Regions from separate parts of the Alkalihalobacterium alkalinitrilicum genome, predicted to be linked through region 3. Evidence: predicted binding sites of a transcription regulator. Region 3 holds the regulator's gene; each other region holds the start of a gene.
The links. Region 3 encodes LexA, which represses DNA repair genes until DNA is damaged. Its sites were predicted from a motif close to CGAACATATGTTCG; they were not measured.
Positions count from the first base shown of each region.

Region 1 (5,867 bases), 3.3 Mb from region 3:
CACTTCTTTTACACTTATATAATGCTTAATTATTTATTATCAAACACAAGTACATTGGGACATTTATAATTTGTGAAAATCGGCAATGTTTATTTTAACGAAAATCGGTCCTGAATGGTTTTTTTAAAAATAAAAAAAGCAGATGGTATTATCTAGTGGTGCCTGGCACGACCCGGTTTTTCTTGTTTCACATTAATGTTCCACAAAATGATTTCATAGAAAAAACTCCATCCTTTTTTGATGGAGCTTCTCTCACAACACAATCTTTGCTATACACTGAGGGTCAGGCAAGACAATGTATTTTTTCAATAGTAAATGTTTATTGGAGTTTACACTTTTAAAATAAGTTGAGCTAAACACTCCACATCTAAATACGCATTAATGCACCATTAGGCTTTGGTAACTCTTGATCTGTTATCTGATTCATTTTACAAAAATGTTCAAAAAATTGTTGTGCCAACTCTCGTTCCTTTGGGTCACTTTTCAACGAAACTATATCAAGCAAAATTTGAGCTATCCATGAATTTTCAAAATAACGGTATTTACCTGTATTCCATGTCATTTTGTGGGGGAATTTTTCATTTACATAATATTCCCAGAAAAGCATCTGATCCGATTCCTGTTCTGTAAGTTGGAGTCTGTATTTTGAATGAGCAGGAATATATCCATCTTCACAAATCTTACCGATAAAATCTTCATTCACCATATAGACACCTAAGATACGTCTGTCTTTTTCAGGCATGCTAGAATCTATTGCTGTTAACAGGACAGCGCTATTTTGGTGCAAGCGGATGGGTTTGTTTGGCTTCCCCTTGTTATTACCACTTTTTATTACGCCTGAAAAAACCTTCCACTCTGAAAAAGAACTATTCTGTTCTTCTGTGTCACACCAAAAAACCATTTGTGATTCGGGATGTAGTTTATGATTTTTCATAAGTTTTTCATGTTCCAAGCGAAGTTCCTGGTTTTTTCGTTGTAGTTTTTTTTCCTCTTCCTTCTTCCATTCTTCCTCCTTTCGTTCCATTTCCTTTTTTTGTATAATCTTTTCAAGTGAATTAGCAACACTTTTATCATGTAGTTTTAGGTGCTTTCCAAATACATCAGGGAAAACAAACTTTTTATTTTCCGATGCGAAATGTATTTCAATACTAGAATCATTATGTTTAACTATACTACCTATGCCAAAACGCTTGTGTGTAACTTTCTTATTGATTAGATTCATTATTCTAGTCCTCCTTGTAGAATTAAAACTCGGTTACTATTAGATAGTAAATTGATAATTTCATTCAACTAACTTACCTTTAAAGCTCACACAATTGTTTGAGTTTCTCTTCGGCTTAAAAAAAGATATTAAAAAAACGTATCCATAATTCTATCTGCAAAAAAATACAGTGGAATTCGGAATACGATTAAAAAAACAATTGTAAGACTATTATAACACTTTTTTGAAAATATTACAAATTTCTTATTGACAACACATTTTATCGTGAGGTAAAATGTGGTTTTATTCTCTGCACTTCTTTGAAATAGTTATGAAATAAAGGCTCCAAAAAGTCGCGAAACCTCTGGAAAGCTCCTATCAAATAACCACTTGATTACCGGTGAAAAGTGGAATGATTCCACGATTAAACTAACCCTCATTACGTTGGAGACTTATCTAGTGGTGCATGGCACGACCCGGTTTTTCTTGTTTCACATTAATGTTCCACAAACTGATTTCATAGAGAAAACTCCATCCTTTCTTGATGAAGCTTCTCTCACAAACACAATCTTTGCTACACACTCAGGGTCAGGCAAGACGATGTATTTTTTCAATAGTAAATGTTTATTGAAGTTTACACTTTTAAAATAAGTTGAGCTACACACTCAACATGTGTTTTGATAGAGTGATGATACTGAAACGCGTTTATATTGATTTTGCGTAAAGGTACCCCCCTAATATGCCAATAAAAAAGTGCTTTTATGAACGAATGTTTGTTGAATGTAAAAAAGCCATTCTATATTTGTATCCTTAAATTATCTCTTCTGAATAGTATCGATGTACTTCTCAGTAAAGGATTTATAGTTTTTTCGTCTTTCTTCTTCAACATTAGTTACCCGTTCTTAATATAATGTTAACCTAATTATTGAGTATTTACCTTTTTGGCTCTAACCAGGAAGAAGTATAAAACTGAAAATTCATTAGTATTTATACAAAACTAGTGATGTAACATAAATATACGCATTTAAGGTTTTCGAATAGTAATACCTTACCTTACTCATCATCTTCAAAATCACTGGATAGGCTAAACTGAATCTTCTTTAATCTAAAGAAGCGGAATGTACCAACAATTTCCCAGGGTTTGATACAGCCAATAAACGTTATCCCAATGTTGCAAAAATGAGAAAGCAAGCAACAAAATTTTCAACGTTACTCTAGGATCAATTAGCAAAGATTTAAAACTTCATCTCCTTTCAATATGTAAAAACAATAACTTTCCAAATAAAAAAGAGTATCCCTTTAACAAAATACTCTCTTCACCAATTTCATTCAAAGTTTTCAAAAAAACTATACAGATTCTCATTTTTTGTAAAAATGCTACTTTACATTGCATTTTAGAAAGCAACAAGTGACCTTTATGATTTTAATTTAAGCGACTCTAAATATTGCTCGAGATCATCAGCCGGTAAAGGTCGACTGTAGTAATACCCTTGACCAATAACTCCTTTAGATAGTAAAAAATCTACTTGGTCTTTGGTTTCAATCCCTTCTACGACAACATTAGAACCTAGATCCGCCCCCATCCGTATAATGGCTTCTAATAACCCTGCTGACCTTTTATTCTTCATTACATCATGTAAAAAAGCCCGATCAATCTTTAAACTATCAATAACTATACTCTGAAGCATATTTAATGAAGAATAACCGACTCCAAAGTCATCAATCGCAACTCGCACCCCTAACATCCTTAACTGATTCACAATGTTTACTGCCTCGTTTACATCAATCATAACCCTTTCGGTAATTTCAATCTCCAAGTTACTCGGTGGAAGACCCGTTTCTTTTAACACATTTTTTACTGTTTCTATAAATGAGCGTTCCTTAAATTGACGTGCAGATACATTAACAGAAACAGGTGTTTTTAATACACCTTTATCATTCCATTCTTTACCATGCTTACATGCTTCTCTTAATACCCATTCTCCAATTTCAACTATTAGACCCGTTTCTTCTGCTATTGGGATGAATTCTGCCGGTGAAACAAATCCAAACTCTGGATTCCAACGTAATAAGGCCTCTATTCCCTTTACTCTATTTGTACTTAATTCAAATTGTGGTTGATAATGTAAAGTAAACTCCCCGTTGCCAAGTGCTTTCCGTAAAGCATTTGTGACTCGACTCTTTCGTAAGACCTGGTCATTTAAGTTATCCGAGAAAAATTGATAATTATTCTTACCGATATCTTTTGCCATGTACATAGCCAAATCGGCATTTTTTATTAGAATTTCTGCATCAAATTCGTACTCAGGGAACATACAAACACCTATGCTTGGTGTGATAAAAACCTCGTGCCCGTGCAACTCTATAGGACTTGTTAATCTTTTGATGAGTCTTTCACAAATTATACCTGTTTTCTCTTTGTCAGTGTTTTCAACCAAAATTAGAAACTCATCTCCACCTTGTCGAGATATTAGATTATCTTTCCCTAATTGACTTTCCATGATCTTAACGAGTTTTTTTAGAACTTGGTCACCGAAATGATGTCCTAAAGTATCGTTAACATTTTTAAAATTATCGAAATCTATAAATAATATACCTAGTGAATATTTATATTCTTTTGCACTTTTAATCGCTTTATCTAACTCGATACTAAAAAGTTCACGAGTTGGAAGGCCTGTTAGAGAGTCCTTATACGCTAATTCTCTTAGTTCCTCTTCAGCACGTTTTCTCCCTGTAATATCTTGGACAAATGCGATTACATTAACAGTTCCATCATCCCTAAATACTGGTACCCCATTAACATCTATATTCACATAGTGTCCTTTTTTATGTCTAAGAGTAAGTTCCACTCTAAGTGATTCACCATTTTTTATCCTTGTAAAAATATTGTTTACTTTTTCTAATTCAATAATCAAATCATTGATCCCTAACTTTACTAGTTCCTCTTTTTGATAACCAGTTATTTTTTCTGCAACGCTATTTACACGGTAATATTTACCCTCACTGTCTATTTCAAATATGGCATCAAGTGAATTATTATATAACGAATCAAATTTTTGTTGTGTTTGTTCTAAATCATGAACCACTATTTTAAGTTGTTCCTCTGCACGTTTTTGCTCTGTTATATCTCTTGCCATATAAACCAATCTGCTTCCTAGTCCATCTTCCTCTTGAATCGGTGTTCCTTTACCCTCAAGGTATATCCACTGCCCGTTTTTATGTTTGTAACGGAAGATTAATTTTTGTGGAGCCCCGATTTTTACTTGTTTCTCAAATACCCATATGGCATTATTAACGTCATCAGGGTGCACGAAATCAAGCCAGTTCTTTCCCACAAGTTCAAAAGAGGAGTATCCTAAGTATTTTTCATGTGATGGAGATACATATTCATAAACCCCTTGTTGATTTAATAAACCAACGAAGTCAGATACGTTTTCTGCTAAAAGACGATACTGTTGTTCACTTTGTTGGAGTTTCTCATTTGTTTTTTTGTGTTCAATGGCAACAGATGCTAAATGAGTAAAGTCCTCAAGAATTCCCAATTCTCGAATATTTGGTACTTTAGGTTCACCATAATATAAACCAAATGTGCCTAACACTGTTCCGTCCGAGGATAAAATAGGTTGCGACCAATATGCTTTTAGTCCATAAGATAAGGCTAATGATTTATATTCTTTCCATAATATGTATTTTTCAATATCTTTTACAATTACCCTTTCCCTCCTATAAGCCGCTGTTCCACAAGAACCTACACTTGGACCAATTTGGGTTCCATTTAAAATCTCATTATATGATTCATCGAGGCTCGGTCCTATCCCGTTTTCCAATGTTTGCTTTTCATCATTCAACAATAAAATGGAACAATAAGTTTTTGGGATTAGTGTTTCTATTTCTAGTGCTAGAGTTGTCAATATTTCAGTAAGAGAGCTTCCAGTAGCAGTCATTCTCAAAACTTTGTTTTGTGCCTTTAAGGTTTGTTTATCTATTGTAATTCTACTCATATCCATATCCCTTTCTTATTTCAATATAAATAAAATACACACCCCGTTAATAAGGATATGTTTCCCTAAAACGGCACCTGGCTGGCTTAACAAAAGTTTTAGCCCCTATAGTTTAGCGTCCCCCCATTACTGAAGGTTTGTCCAGGTCATTTTTTTTTGATAAATATCAAAATAATACTTATAATATTAGCACTATTAACAACTTATTTCGTCAAATATCTTTTTAATTTTTCGGATAACTACCATTTCCAAAAAAAGGGAGTAAATAGGTTGTTACCCTTTTTTTACATATTTAATTTCTTAAGCATTTTTTCCTTTATGGATTTGTGTACATAAGCATGTATTTATCGATTGATGTCCAGCCATTGCTGCAACTTTATGTACGTCAATCCTGCTTCCAATGCAGAAGTACAGAAATAACGTCGTAAGCCATGTGGTGACAAGGGTTCATTACTAGTATTTCTACTATTTTCTAAATAATTTATTTACTGTCTTACTTGAAAGGAATGACTAATAAAGTTTTAGTCATACTCTTACCTAATTTAAATCTAAATATTAACCCAATAACAATTAACTCTGTTCAATACAAAGAGATCATCTTTTACAAGGTGCTTAGGCTTTTTAAAATGTCCTTTACAAAGGGTGCACTTTAAAGCGCAACTCAT
Region 1 is NZ_KV917368.1:3,297,302-3,303,168, forward strand. It holds gene BK574_RS15905 (malate synthase) at 368-1,222, opposite strand; gene BK574_RS15910 (bifunctional diguanylate cyclase/phosphodiesterase) at 2,617-5,202, opposite strand; cyclic di-GMP riboswitch class I at 5,272-5,354, opposite strand.
Region 1: BK574_RS15905 (malate synthase) is a predicted target of LexA. The motif match lies at 1,310-1,323, and genes of this name have one in related genera.

Region 2 (5,867 bases), 4.2 Mb from region 3:
GTTCGCGACGTAACGATCATATCGTCTTCATGCCAGATCGGATAAGACGGGAAACCAATCGTTTCGAAAATCACACCGCCGTGAAAATCTCTTTGATCATCAAGACCAGTATCAACAGGGAACCATGATAAATCAAGATCCTTTTCTTCAAATAATTGAAACACTTCGCTCGTTCCATATAGCTGATTAAACGATACATATGCAGAAGCTACGGTACCTTCTGGTAACTGTTCTAGTTGAGTCCAGTTTACATCATCGTACATTTCGGAGTTGTTTGGATGAATAAAGTGTGGTTGGGATTGACTTTGTCTGCCGTAATAGGTAATCTCGGGAAACGCCATCATCGAAAATAAAAAGTTCACTTTCATATCACCAACCGTTATCGTCTCATGTCCAACCCTTTTTCGGATATCGCGAGTCGCTTCCATTCTAAAAAACGTTTTCGCGTTTGTACTTGTTCCACCGAGATATCCGTCAGGCTGTGTGATGGTTAACGTATGATCAATCACATTGCTAAGCACTTCACCGCGATCTGGATTTCCCCAAGTATAGTAGAGTGTCGTTAAAACCGATGTAACAATAAGCACAGCTAAAAATAACAGTAATGCGGTAACGGCAGTTTGGAAGCGGGCTTTCCATTTGCTTCGTCGCAAAATTTTTCGTTGCTTTTTATCACCTACTGTTGGAGGCGATGCTTGAGGAGGTTTTTCATTTTTTTCTAAATACTGTTGGTAGGTTTCAAGCTTTTCAAGTTCTTCTTCAAATTGCTCGAGTTCTTTGTCTCGTAGTTCTCCTTTTTCATAGGCATCGAGTTTCTTTCTAAAGTCATCGGTCACCTTCATTCACGCCTTTCTGTTTGCGAATTGCTTGTCGACCACGAAATAGCAATACCTTAAAGTTTGCTAATGTTACATTCATTACCGTAGCAGCTTCTTGGTAGGGAAGTTCGTTGAAGTCGTGAAGCAATACAGCCAATTTTTGTTGTTTTGGTAAATGCTCTAAAAGAGTGATAATCTCTTGAATTTCCTCACTTAATACCATTTGATCTTCGGAGTCTTTTCCTCTATGAAACAATTTAGTGAAAAAGTTTTCTTCTTTAATAACTGTTCGTTTCCGCTTGCGTTCATAATCAATAAAAGCATGATGAGCAACGGTAAATAACCAAGATTTAATATTTTCACCTTCATAGTTTTCAATATAAAGGTGGGCACGGAAAAACGTCTCTTGGACGAGGTCTTCAGCTGTGTAATGATCGTGACAAAGCGAAAGGAGAAAACGATAAATATGTGGAAAATACATTTCATAAATTGAATCGATCGTTTCTTTCATGCGCTCCTCCTTTCATTAATAAAACGAATGACATGAAATAAAGTTACAGTTATTTTTTAAAAATTTTTAAGAAAAAGGTGGAAGTGACCTCGAAAACAGAAAAAAAGCGCTCAGATAAAGTCAAAGCGCAAACTTTCTGTAAATTATTACCGTTTTCTTTCTAACGCTCCTTTTACTATAAGGCTAAAGCCGCTGTTAAGAAGTCAGTTGTTTCTTTTCATTCTCTGAACTTTTCCAGCGAATGAGCATCATAGTAAACCGAACGAGTAGGAATGTCCCCGTTAAAGATAAAAAGGAATGGACCCACTTCCAAGACTTTTTGTACTGTACGAGCTGCGTATTTTTTTCCAACCATGTCTCAATAATGGTCATCGGGACGCTGAAATAAAGAGTTTTAAAAAAGATACCGACTAATTTTGATTGAAATGTTAATTGATTATAATATACACAGGTAATCGGGAAAATGAGGTAATCAAAAATGAAACTAATATAACGTTTTAATATTCTAGTTACTCCAAATTTTTTAGGGAATGTACGTTCGTTAAATTTGTGTAAAAAGGGTCTTAGTGTGGTATAATGAAAACATTGGAAAAAAGAACGCTATGAAAGAATTTATATATAAGAAGGGTCACGTTTTGGAATTCGAGAATAAGAGATGCTTATGCTTCACCTATTCGGAGTTGGGGAAAGTTAAATTTTTCTAAAATGTAAGGAGGACATGCCATGGAGCAGAGTTTTCAGTTAGTCTCTCACTATCAACCTGAAGGGGATCAACCTGAAGCGATTAAACAGCTCGTTAAAGGTGTAAATGAAGGGAAAACCTATCAGACGTTATTAGGAGCAACGGGTACAGGAAAAACGTTTACGGTTTCTAATTTAATCAAAGAAGTTAATAAACCGACATTAGTGATCGCACACAATAAAACATTAGCAGGTCAGCTATATAGCGAGTTTAAAGAGTTTTTTCCGAATAACGCGGTTGAGTATTTTGTGAGCTACTATGACTATTATCAGCCAGAGGCTTATGTTCCTAGTTCAGATACATTTATTGAAAAAGACGCAAGCATTAATGATGAAATTGATAAGCTCAGACACTCTGCGACGAGTTCGCTATTTGAACGACAGGACGTTATTATCATTGCCAGTGTTTCGTGTATCTATGGTTTAGGTTCTCCTGAAGAGTACCGAGACCTCGTCGTTTCACTGCGGACGGGTATGGAAAAAGAACGAAATGAATTATTACGAGATTTAGTCGACATTCAGTATGACCGTAACGATATTAACTTTACACGCGGAACGTTCCGCGTTCGTGGAGATGTTGTGGAAATTTTCCCCGCATCTCGTGACGAACAATGTATTCGGATTGAGTTTTTTGGTGATGAGATCGAACGAATTACAGAAGTTGATGCTTTAACGGGTGAAATTAAAGGCGAACGAAATCATGTGGCGATTTTCCCGGCTTCCCACTTCGTAACTCGCGAAGAAAAGTTAAACCGAGCGATCGTTAATATTGAAGCGGAACTAGAAGAGCGGTTGGAAGAACTGAATGAAAAAGGCAAGCTGCTTGAAGCGCAGCGTTTGGAACAAAGAACACGCTATGACCTTGAAATGATGAGGGAAATGGGCTTTTGTTCAGGGATTGAAAATTACTCGAGACATCTAACGTTTCGGAAGGAAGGCGATACACCGTATACGCTGTTGGACTTCTTTCCCGAAGATTATTTAATCGTCATTGATGAGTCCCATGTGACGCTACCGCAAATTCGCGGGATGTATAACGGGGACAGGGCTCGTAAACAAGTTCTTGTCGATCATGGCTTCCGTTTGCCGTCTGCATTAGACAACCGCCCTCTTCAGTTTGAAGAATTTGAAGGAAAGACCAATCAGATTGTCTATGTGTCGGCAACACCTGGTCCATACGAATTAGAAAAAACACCGAAAGTCGTAGAACAAATTATTCGTCCAACGGGCTTGCTTGATCCTACGATTGAAGTTCGTCCGATTGAAGGACAGATTGATGATTTAATTGGTGAAATCAATGAGCGGGCGGCCCGCAAAGAACGTGTGTTAGTGACCACCTTAACGAAAAAAATGTCTGAAGATTTAACGGACTATTTAAAAGAAGTCGGCATTCGTGTCCAATACATGCATTCGGAAATCAAAACGTTAGAGCGGTTGGAAATTGTTCGTCAGCTTCGAATTGGAACGTACGATGTTCTTATCGGGATTAACTTGTTGAGGGAAGGACTTGATATACCCGAAGTTTCGCTAGTGACGATTTTAGATGCGGATAAAGAAGGCTTTTTGCGTTCTGAACGATCCTTGATTCAAACGATCGGTCGTGCTGCCCGTAATGCAAACGGTCATGTTATTATGTATGCCGATAAAATCACGAAATCGATGAAAATTGCGGTCGATGAAACGAGCCGTCGTCGCCAAATTCAAGAAGAATATAACGAAAAACATGGAATTACACCGACGACGATTCAAAAGAAAATTCCAGATATGATACAAGCAACTTATGCTGCAGAGGCGGATGAAACATATACAGCAGCGGCACCAACGATGAAAATGAGTAAAAAGGATCGCCACGCGATGATCGAACGAATGGAAAAGGATATGAAAGATGCAGCAAAAGAGTTAAACTTCGAACGTGCAGCAGAATTGCGTGATTTAATTTTAGAGCTAAAAGCGGAAGGATGAAGGTAATATGGCACTCGATAATATTATCGTTAAAGGCGCACGTTCGCATAACTTAAAAAATATTGATGTGACGATTCCTCGGAATAAGTTAGTCGTATTAACGGGACTTTCAGGTTCGGGAAAATCTTCACTTGCTTTTGATACAATTTACGCAGAAGGGCAACGTCGTTATGTCGAGTCGTTGTCCGCCTATGCCCGCCAATTCCTTGGGCAAATGGACAAACCAGATGTCGACGCGATCGAAGGGTTGTCGCCAGCGATTTCAATCGACCAAAAGACGACGAGTCGAAATCCACGTTCAACGGTCGGAACCGTGACGGAAATTTACGATTATTTACGTCTTCTTTTTGCGCGGATTGGGCGTCCTGTTTGTCCGAAGCATGGAGTGGAAATCAGTTCACAGACGGTACAGCAGATGGTGGACCGGATTATGGAGTATCCAGATCGAACGAAAATGCAAATATTAGCGCCGATCGTTTCAGGACGGAAAGGCGAGCACGTCAAAGTATTGGAAGATATAAAAAAACAAGGCTTTGTTCGGGTCCGTGTCGATGGTGAAATGCGTGAAGTCGCAGAAGAAATTGAGTTGGATAAAAATAAGAAACATAGTATTGAAGTTGTCATTGATCGGATTGTGATGAAAGAAGGAATTGCAGCACGACTTACTGACTCGATTGAAACCGCGTTAGGTTTAGGTGATGGGCGTTGTCTCGTTGATGTAATGGGAGAAGAAGAGTTGCTTTTCAGTCAGCATCATGCTTGCCCCCATTGTGGTTTTTCGATTCCAGAGCTTGAGCCACGCATGTTTTCTTTTAATAGTCCGTTTGGGGCTTGTCCATCATGTGACGGTTTAGGAACGAAGCTTGAAGTCGACTTAGACCTTGTCATTCCTGACCGATCTCGATCGCTTAATGACCATGCGATTGCTCCATGGGAACCGACAAGCTCTCAATATTACCCGCAATTATTAAAGTCGGTTTGTGATCATTATGGAATCGATATGGATATGCCTGTTGAGCAAATTCCAGAGTCGTTATTAAATAAAGTGTTATATGGAAGTGGTACGGAACAAATTTACTTCCGTTATGAAAATGAATTTGGGCAAGTTCGTGAAAACAACATTGTATTTGAAGGAGTATTGAATAACATTGCCCGTCGCTACCACGAAACATCATCCGATTACATTCGCGAACAAATGGAAGGCTATATGGCGCAACATCACTGTCCGAAATGTAAAGGAAACCGTCTGAAAAAAGAAAGCCTTTCAGTACTCATAGGTGGCGGTCATATAGGTGATATTACGGCGCTGTCGGTCAAAGACGCGAAAACGTACTTTGATCAACTTGACCTTACGAATAAAGAACTTGCGATTGCTCGGCTCATTTTAAAGGAAATTAATGAACGTCTCGGCTTTCTGATCAATGTTGGACTCGATTATTTATCATTACAGCGCTCGGCAGGAACACTTTCAGGTGGGGAGGCCCAGCGCATTCGTTTAGCCACGCAAATTGGTTCATCTTTAATGGGGGTACTCTATATTTTAGATGAGCCGTCGATTGGCTTGCATCAACGGGACAATGATCGACTAATAGAAACGTTAAAGCATATGCGTGATTTAGGAAATACGTTGATTGTTGTTGAACATGATGAAGATACAATGATGGCTGCTGATTACCTCATTGATATCGGACCAGGCGCAGGGGTTCACGGAGGAACGATCACAGCACAAGGTACGCCAGAGGAAATTATGAAAGATCCAAAATCCTTAACTGGAGAATATTTATCAGGGGAAAAATTCATCCCACTGCCCGTTGAGAGACGGAAGTCGGACGGAC
Region 2 is NZ_KV917368.1:4,257,192-4,263,058, forward strand. It holds gene BK574_RS20610 (anti-sigma factor) at 1-842, opposite strand, end outside; gene BK574_RS20615 (sigma-70 family RNA polymerase sigma factor) at 826-1,329, opposite strand; gene BK574_RS29305 (CBO0543 family protein) at 1,525-1,833, opposite strand; gene uvrB (excinuclease ABC subunit UvrB) at 2,053-4,032, shown strand; gene uvrA (excinuclease ABC subunit UvrA) at 4,040-5,867, shown strand, end outside.
Region 2: uvrB (excinuclease ABC subunit UvrB) is a predicted target of LexA. The motif match lies at 1,857-1,870, and genes of this name have one in related genera.

Region 3 (5,867 bases):
AGTTGCCCCAAAGACTTTAACACCGCCGTGAAGAGCCATTCCATTAACTGCAGCACCCATTGCAAACTCACGAACACCGAACCATATATTTTTACCACTATAATCTTCACGATTAAAATTGCCGGTGTCTTTCATTAACGTCTTATTGGAAGAGGCTAAATCAGCCGAACCACCAATTAATTGTGGAATTTTCGAAGCAAATGCATTAATTGCATCTCCAGACGCAGAGCGAGTCGCAACACCTTTACCTACTTCATAAACAGGTGCATCATCAGCCCAACCTTCTGGAAGTTCCCCATTTACTGCCATTTCAAATTGTTTGGCCAATTCTGGATATGCATCTTTATACTTGGAAAATAACTCGTTCCACTCTATTTCCTGTTTTGCGCCTTGTTCTTTTACGTTTGCATAGTATTCAGCAACTTCATCAGGAATATGAAATTCATTATCAAATGACCATTGATAAGATTCCTTCGTTAACTTTACTTCGTCTGTACCAAGTGGTGCCCCGTGTGAAGCAGATTTACCCGATTTGTTTGGCGACCCGTAACCAATTGTCGTTTTCACTTCAATTAATGTAGGACGTTCATCTGCTTTTGCAGATTCAATCGCTTTTCCAATTTCATCAAGATCATTACCATCTTCCACACGAATAACTTGCCATCCATATGCATCATAACGTTTTGCGACATTCTCAGAAAAAGACATGTTTAAATCCCCGTCTAGAGAAATATCATTTGAATCATATAAAATAACAAGTCGGCCTAGTTTTAAATGACCAGCTAATGAAGCGGCTTCTTGTGAAACTCCTTCCATTAAGTCCCCGTCACCACAAATAGAGTACGTATAATGGTCTACGATTGGAAAGTTTTCTTTATTATATGTACTTGCCAAATGACGCTCAGCCATTGCCATTCCAACTGCCATTGCGACACCTTGTCCTAACGGTCCTGTTGTTGCTTCAACTCCAGGAGTATGTTTAAATTCAGGGTGTCCAGGTGTTTTACTTCCCCACTGTCTAAAGTTTTGTAACTCCTCGATGGACAAATCATAACCTGTTAAATGCAATAGACTATAAAGTAACATGGAACCGTGACCTGCTGAAAGTACAAAACGGTCTCGGTTAAACCATTCTGGATTATTTGGGTTGTGAGCCATGTATTTTGTCCATAATGAAAATGCCATTGGAGCTGCTCCCATCGGCATACCAGGATGTCCTGAATTTGCTTTCTCAATACTATCAATTGATAACGTTCTAATCGTATTTACTGCTAAAGTTTCAACGTGAGTTGTCATCCTTTTTATCACCCTTTCTATCATGTCAAATTGTATATATTCGTTTTTCATCATATACTTTCTTGACTGTTTTAACAAGGAAACAAGGTGAATTTTATCTGTCAAATATAGTTTTTACGATATTCAATTACACTATCCAACTCTAATGTTGGATCCCACCATTTCCCTTTTTGGCATCTTTTAGTTTTTGCGGGGTAACATCTTGCCCTTTTTCGTCGACAACTTTCACTGAATGAAGTTGCTGTTTAAACGAAGCCCGGAACGTTTGAACGTACTCTGCTCGTAATTTTTTCTGTTCTTCAGCCTCTTTCGTCGTCAATCCCGTAGTCTTACCTCTTTTGGCAAGTTCATTAATTCTTGCAATTTTCTCTTTAGATAACATATTAATTTCCTCCTAAAATACACATCCATTCTTCTATAAATGTACACGAACAATTTATATCATTCAACATTGTTCTCTTTATCCATGTATTCTAGGTACCTGCGATTGACGGTTGCTTTAGATGTATTGTACCCAAGTCCATTTAAAAAACTACTAATCTCTGAGAATGTAAGCCCTTTTTTTCTCAACTTAAGAATTTCATCGATTGGAATATCTTTCCTCTTTCTCCCACCCACCTGATGTCTTAACAAGTTTTTTTCAGGATCATACCCATTCTTTATTGCTTTTTTCATGCCTCTTTTAATTTTCATATTATGTAATTTTCGCTGGTATTCTTCAATGATACTAACAATATCCATTAGGATCGTATCCATCTCTGATGGCTCTAGTTGGTTTCCTAAATTGCAAAGCGTATATATTTTTTTATTCATCTTTCTAACTTGATATAATAAAGCAGTTTTCGTATTGCCTCTACCAAGTCGAGTATCATCTTGGATAAGTAGTACATCTACACCACCTCTAAGTAACTCCAATACTTCTATAATTCCTTCTCTATCATTTTCATATCCACTTTGACGTTCCTTTATCACTTTAACAACTTCAAAATCTAATCGGTTAGCTAAATCTAATAATTCCTCCGCTTGTCGATGTAGCGAGGAGGTTTGTTCCTCATTGTTTGTACTCACTCTACAGTAAACTACTGCTTTAATCATTTTTTCACCTACTGTTCGTATCTACTGGGATGGTTAACGTTTGCCCAGCTATTAAACTACTTTTTTCCATCTCATTCGTTTGTATTACCCAATGAATAAATTCCTCTATGGAGAATGGGTGCTCATAATTTGTTGCAAAGCCCCATAAAGTATCTCCTTCATTAACAACAACCTCAATAGTTTCAGTTATTCCTTGTTTCTCAGCACCCACGACAGACATAAAAGCAAAAAATGCTATAGAAAGTACAAATAATAATACTAGTGTTAATTCTTGTCGAGTTAAATTTACGAATTTCATCAAATACCACCTCATAGGAATGTATGTTCTTGTCTATTATTGTAAAAGAGAACACCCATTCGTGTCAATGAATAAATTAGAACTTATGTTTGCATCCCTTTTTTTGACATGCTATACTTTATTTAAGATTAATTGGATAAATGAGGTGTCATTGATGACAAAATTATCAAAAAGACAACAAGAAATCTTAGATTATATTAAAACTGAAGTACGAAAAAAAGGTTATCCACCTTCTGTTCGGGAAATTGGCGAAGCAGTGGGACTAGCCTCTAGCTCTACTGTACATGGTCATCTTTCTCGCCTTGAGAAAAAGGGACTTATTCGGCGCGACCCTACAAAACCGAGAGCTATAGAGGTTATTGACCAAGAACAAATAGGAGCGGAACAAGGTATTGACACTAGAACAGCATTTGTCCCAGTCATTGGTAAAGTTACTGCTGGACAACCTATTACTGCGATCGAGAACGTCGAAGAGTATATCCCATTACCTGAACGGTTAGTCTCAAATGATTCTGTCTATGTTCTTATCATAGATGGAGATAGTATGATAGAGGCTGGAATATTTGATGGAGATATGGTAATTGTTCGTCAACAACAAACAGCCAACAATGGAGACATTATCGTTGCTATGACTGAAGAAGATGAAGCTACAGTAAAGCGATTTTTCAGAGAGAAAGATTATATCCGACTTCAGCCTGAAAATTCAACAATGGAACCGATTATACTTAAGAGTTGTACAATTCTCGGAAAAGTGATTGGAGTTTTCCGAACCATTCATTAATTTTACAATTCAAAAAAAGAGGCTGGGACAAAACTCAGTAAATGGAATTAAAAGAGGCCCCGAGAACATTTTTTGTTCTCGGGGCCTCTTTCGTATGTATTTAAGTTTTTTCATTTTACAAAACAAAAAAAGGACAACCACTGATAAAATTAAAGTTCCTACACAATAACCATCGGAGGTGTGCCCTTATGTATAAACACTATAACATGAATCAAGTAATTTTGCCTTTAAATTTAGAAATGAAACTTCAAGAAAATGATATTGCATTCGCGGTTCATCATCTGGTAGAGCAGATTCCAGAAGAAGCCTTTGCCGGCTTCTTGAGAAAGACCGGGTGTCCTGCTTATCATCCGCGCATGATGATGAAAGTCATTTTATGTGCATACACACAATCTGTTTTTTCTGGAAGGAAGATTGAATGCCTACTTAAAGACAGTATACGCATGATGTGGCTGGCTCAAGGTTATGAGCCAAGTTACCGAACAATTAATCGGTTCCGTGTTCATCCGGAAGTTCAAGAACTCCTCCGTGAGTGCTTTGTTCAATTTCGATGTCAACTTGTCGAAGAGAAGGTGATTGACAATGAAGCCATTTTTATTGACGGGACTAAGATTGAAGCCAATGCCAATAAATTTTCATTCGTTTGGCGAAAATTGATTGAAAAATACAGTGCCAGCCTGATCGAAAAATCAAAACAACTGTATGATGAGTTGGTGGAAAAAGAAATCATTCCTGAGATCGAGCGAGAAAGCACTGAGGACCTTTCAGTGGAGGAGCTCTCTCTTATCACAGCGAAGTTAGAAGAGACCGTCGAAGAATACACTAAACAAATTGAAGCAAGTGAAGAGGCAAGCGAAAGGAAAGATCTTCGTTCAAAGCGTAAAGAACCAAAGAAAGCCCATAAACAATTTCTGGATCTTTTCATGCGCAAACAGAAGTACCAAAAAGACATGGAAATCTTTAAAGGACGGAATAGTTATTCAAAGACAGACCACGATGCCACGTTTATGCGTATGAAAGATGATTATATGAAAAATGGACAACTGAAAGCTGGTTATAATGTACAAATTGCGACAGAAGGTCAATATACGCTCGCTTACGAGATCTTTTCAAATCCAACTGTTACACGTACGTTGCGCCCATTCCTTGATAAAATTGAGCACCATTTCTTTGAACTCCCAGACTATATTGTCGCAGACGCTGGTTATGGAAGTGAGGAAAATTATGAGGATGTGCTTGATAATCGAAAGCGCACACCTCTTATCACGTACAATACATATCGTAAAGAGAAGAAAAAGCGTTTTAAACAAGACGAATTTCAGACAGCCAATTGGGATTATCATAAGGAAGATGATTCAACAGCTGCTTACAGAATAGAAAACGGGTGAGATCTATGACCAACGTAAGGTGGACGTAGAACCAGTTTTTGGATATCTGAAGGCTAATTTGCGTTTCACTCGAAAGTCCGTGAGGGGCAACGAAAATGTCAAAAATGAATTAGGGTTTGCATTCATGGCGGAGAACATACGAAAGTACACCGCCATGGACGCCGATCAAGCATTGGATAATAGAATAAATCAACAGAAAAAGGGTTCCAATCATTTTATTTTTATGGTTGGAACCCTTTTTTATTATTTTTGGCTAGTTATGTCCCAGCCTCTTTTTTGGAATTAATATAGTGAAAGGTATTGCTCACGCTCCCAAGGGTGAACTTGCGATCTGAACATATCCCACTCAATTTCTTTTGCTTCAACAAAGTGTTCTACAGCATGCTCACCAAGTGCTTTAACTAATACTTCGTCTTTTACAAGCTTATCCATCGCTTGTTTTAATGTTGCTGGTAAATCTTTAATTCCTTCTTCTTCACGCTCTTCTTTGCTCATGATGTAAATGTTACGATCAGTAGCTTTTGGTGGAGTTAATTTACGTTTAATACCGTCAAGTCCTGCAGCAAGCATTACAGCCATTGCTAAATATGGATTAGCCGCAGGGTCTGGAGAACGAACTTCTACACGAGTACTTAAACCGCGTGAGTTAGGGATACGGATTAACGGACTACGGTTACGCATAGACCACGCTACGTATACTGGTGCTTCATAACCAGGTACTAAACGCTTATATGAGTTTACAAGTGGATTTGTAATTGCTGTAAATCCTTCTGCATGCTCTAAAATACCAGCTAAGAATTGCATTGCAGTTTCACTTAATTGAGAATCTGTAGATTCATCATAAAATGCATTTCCTTCTGCTGTGAATAAAGACATATTACAATGCATCCCTGAACCGTTAACACCAAATAATGGTTTAGGCATGAAAGTTGCGTGTAAGCCGTGTTTACGAGCAATTGTTTTTACAACTAATTTAAACGTTTGAATTTCATCGCACGCTTTAATTGCA
Region 3 is NZ_KV917368.1:46,354-52,220, reverse strand. It holds gene tkt (transketolase) at 1-1,296, opposite strand, end outside; gene BK574_RS00230 (DUF896 domain-containing protein) at 1,439-1,678, opposite strand; gene BK574_RS00225 (YneB family resolvase-like protein) at 1,738-2,388, opposite strand; gene yneA (cell division suppressor protein YneA) at 2,396-2,689, opposite strand; gene lexA (transcriptional repressor LexA) at 2,844-3,470, shown strand; partial or broken gene BK574_RS00210 (IS1182 family transposase) at 3,659-5,144, shown strand; gene glnA (type I glutamate--ammonia ligase) at 5,141-5,867, opposite strand, start outside.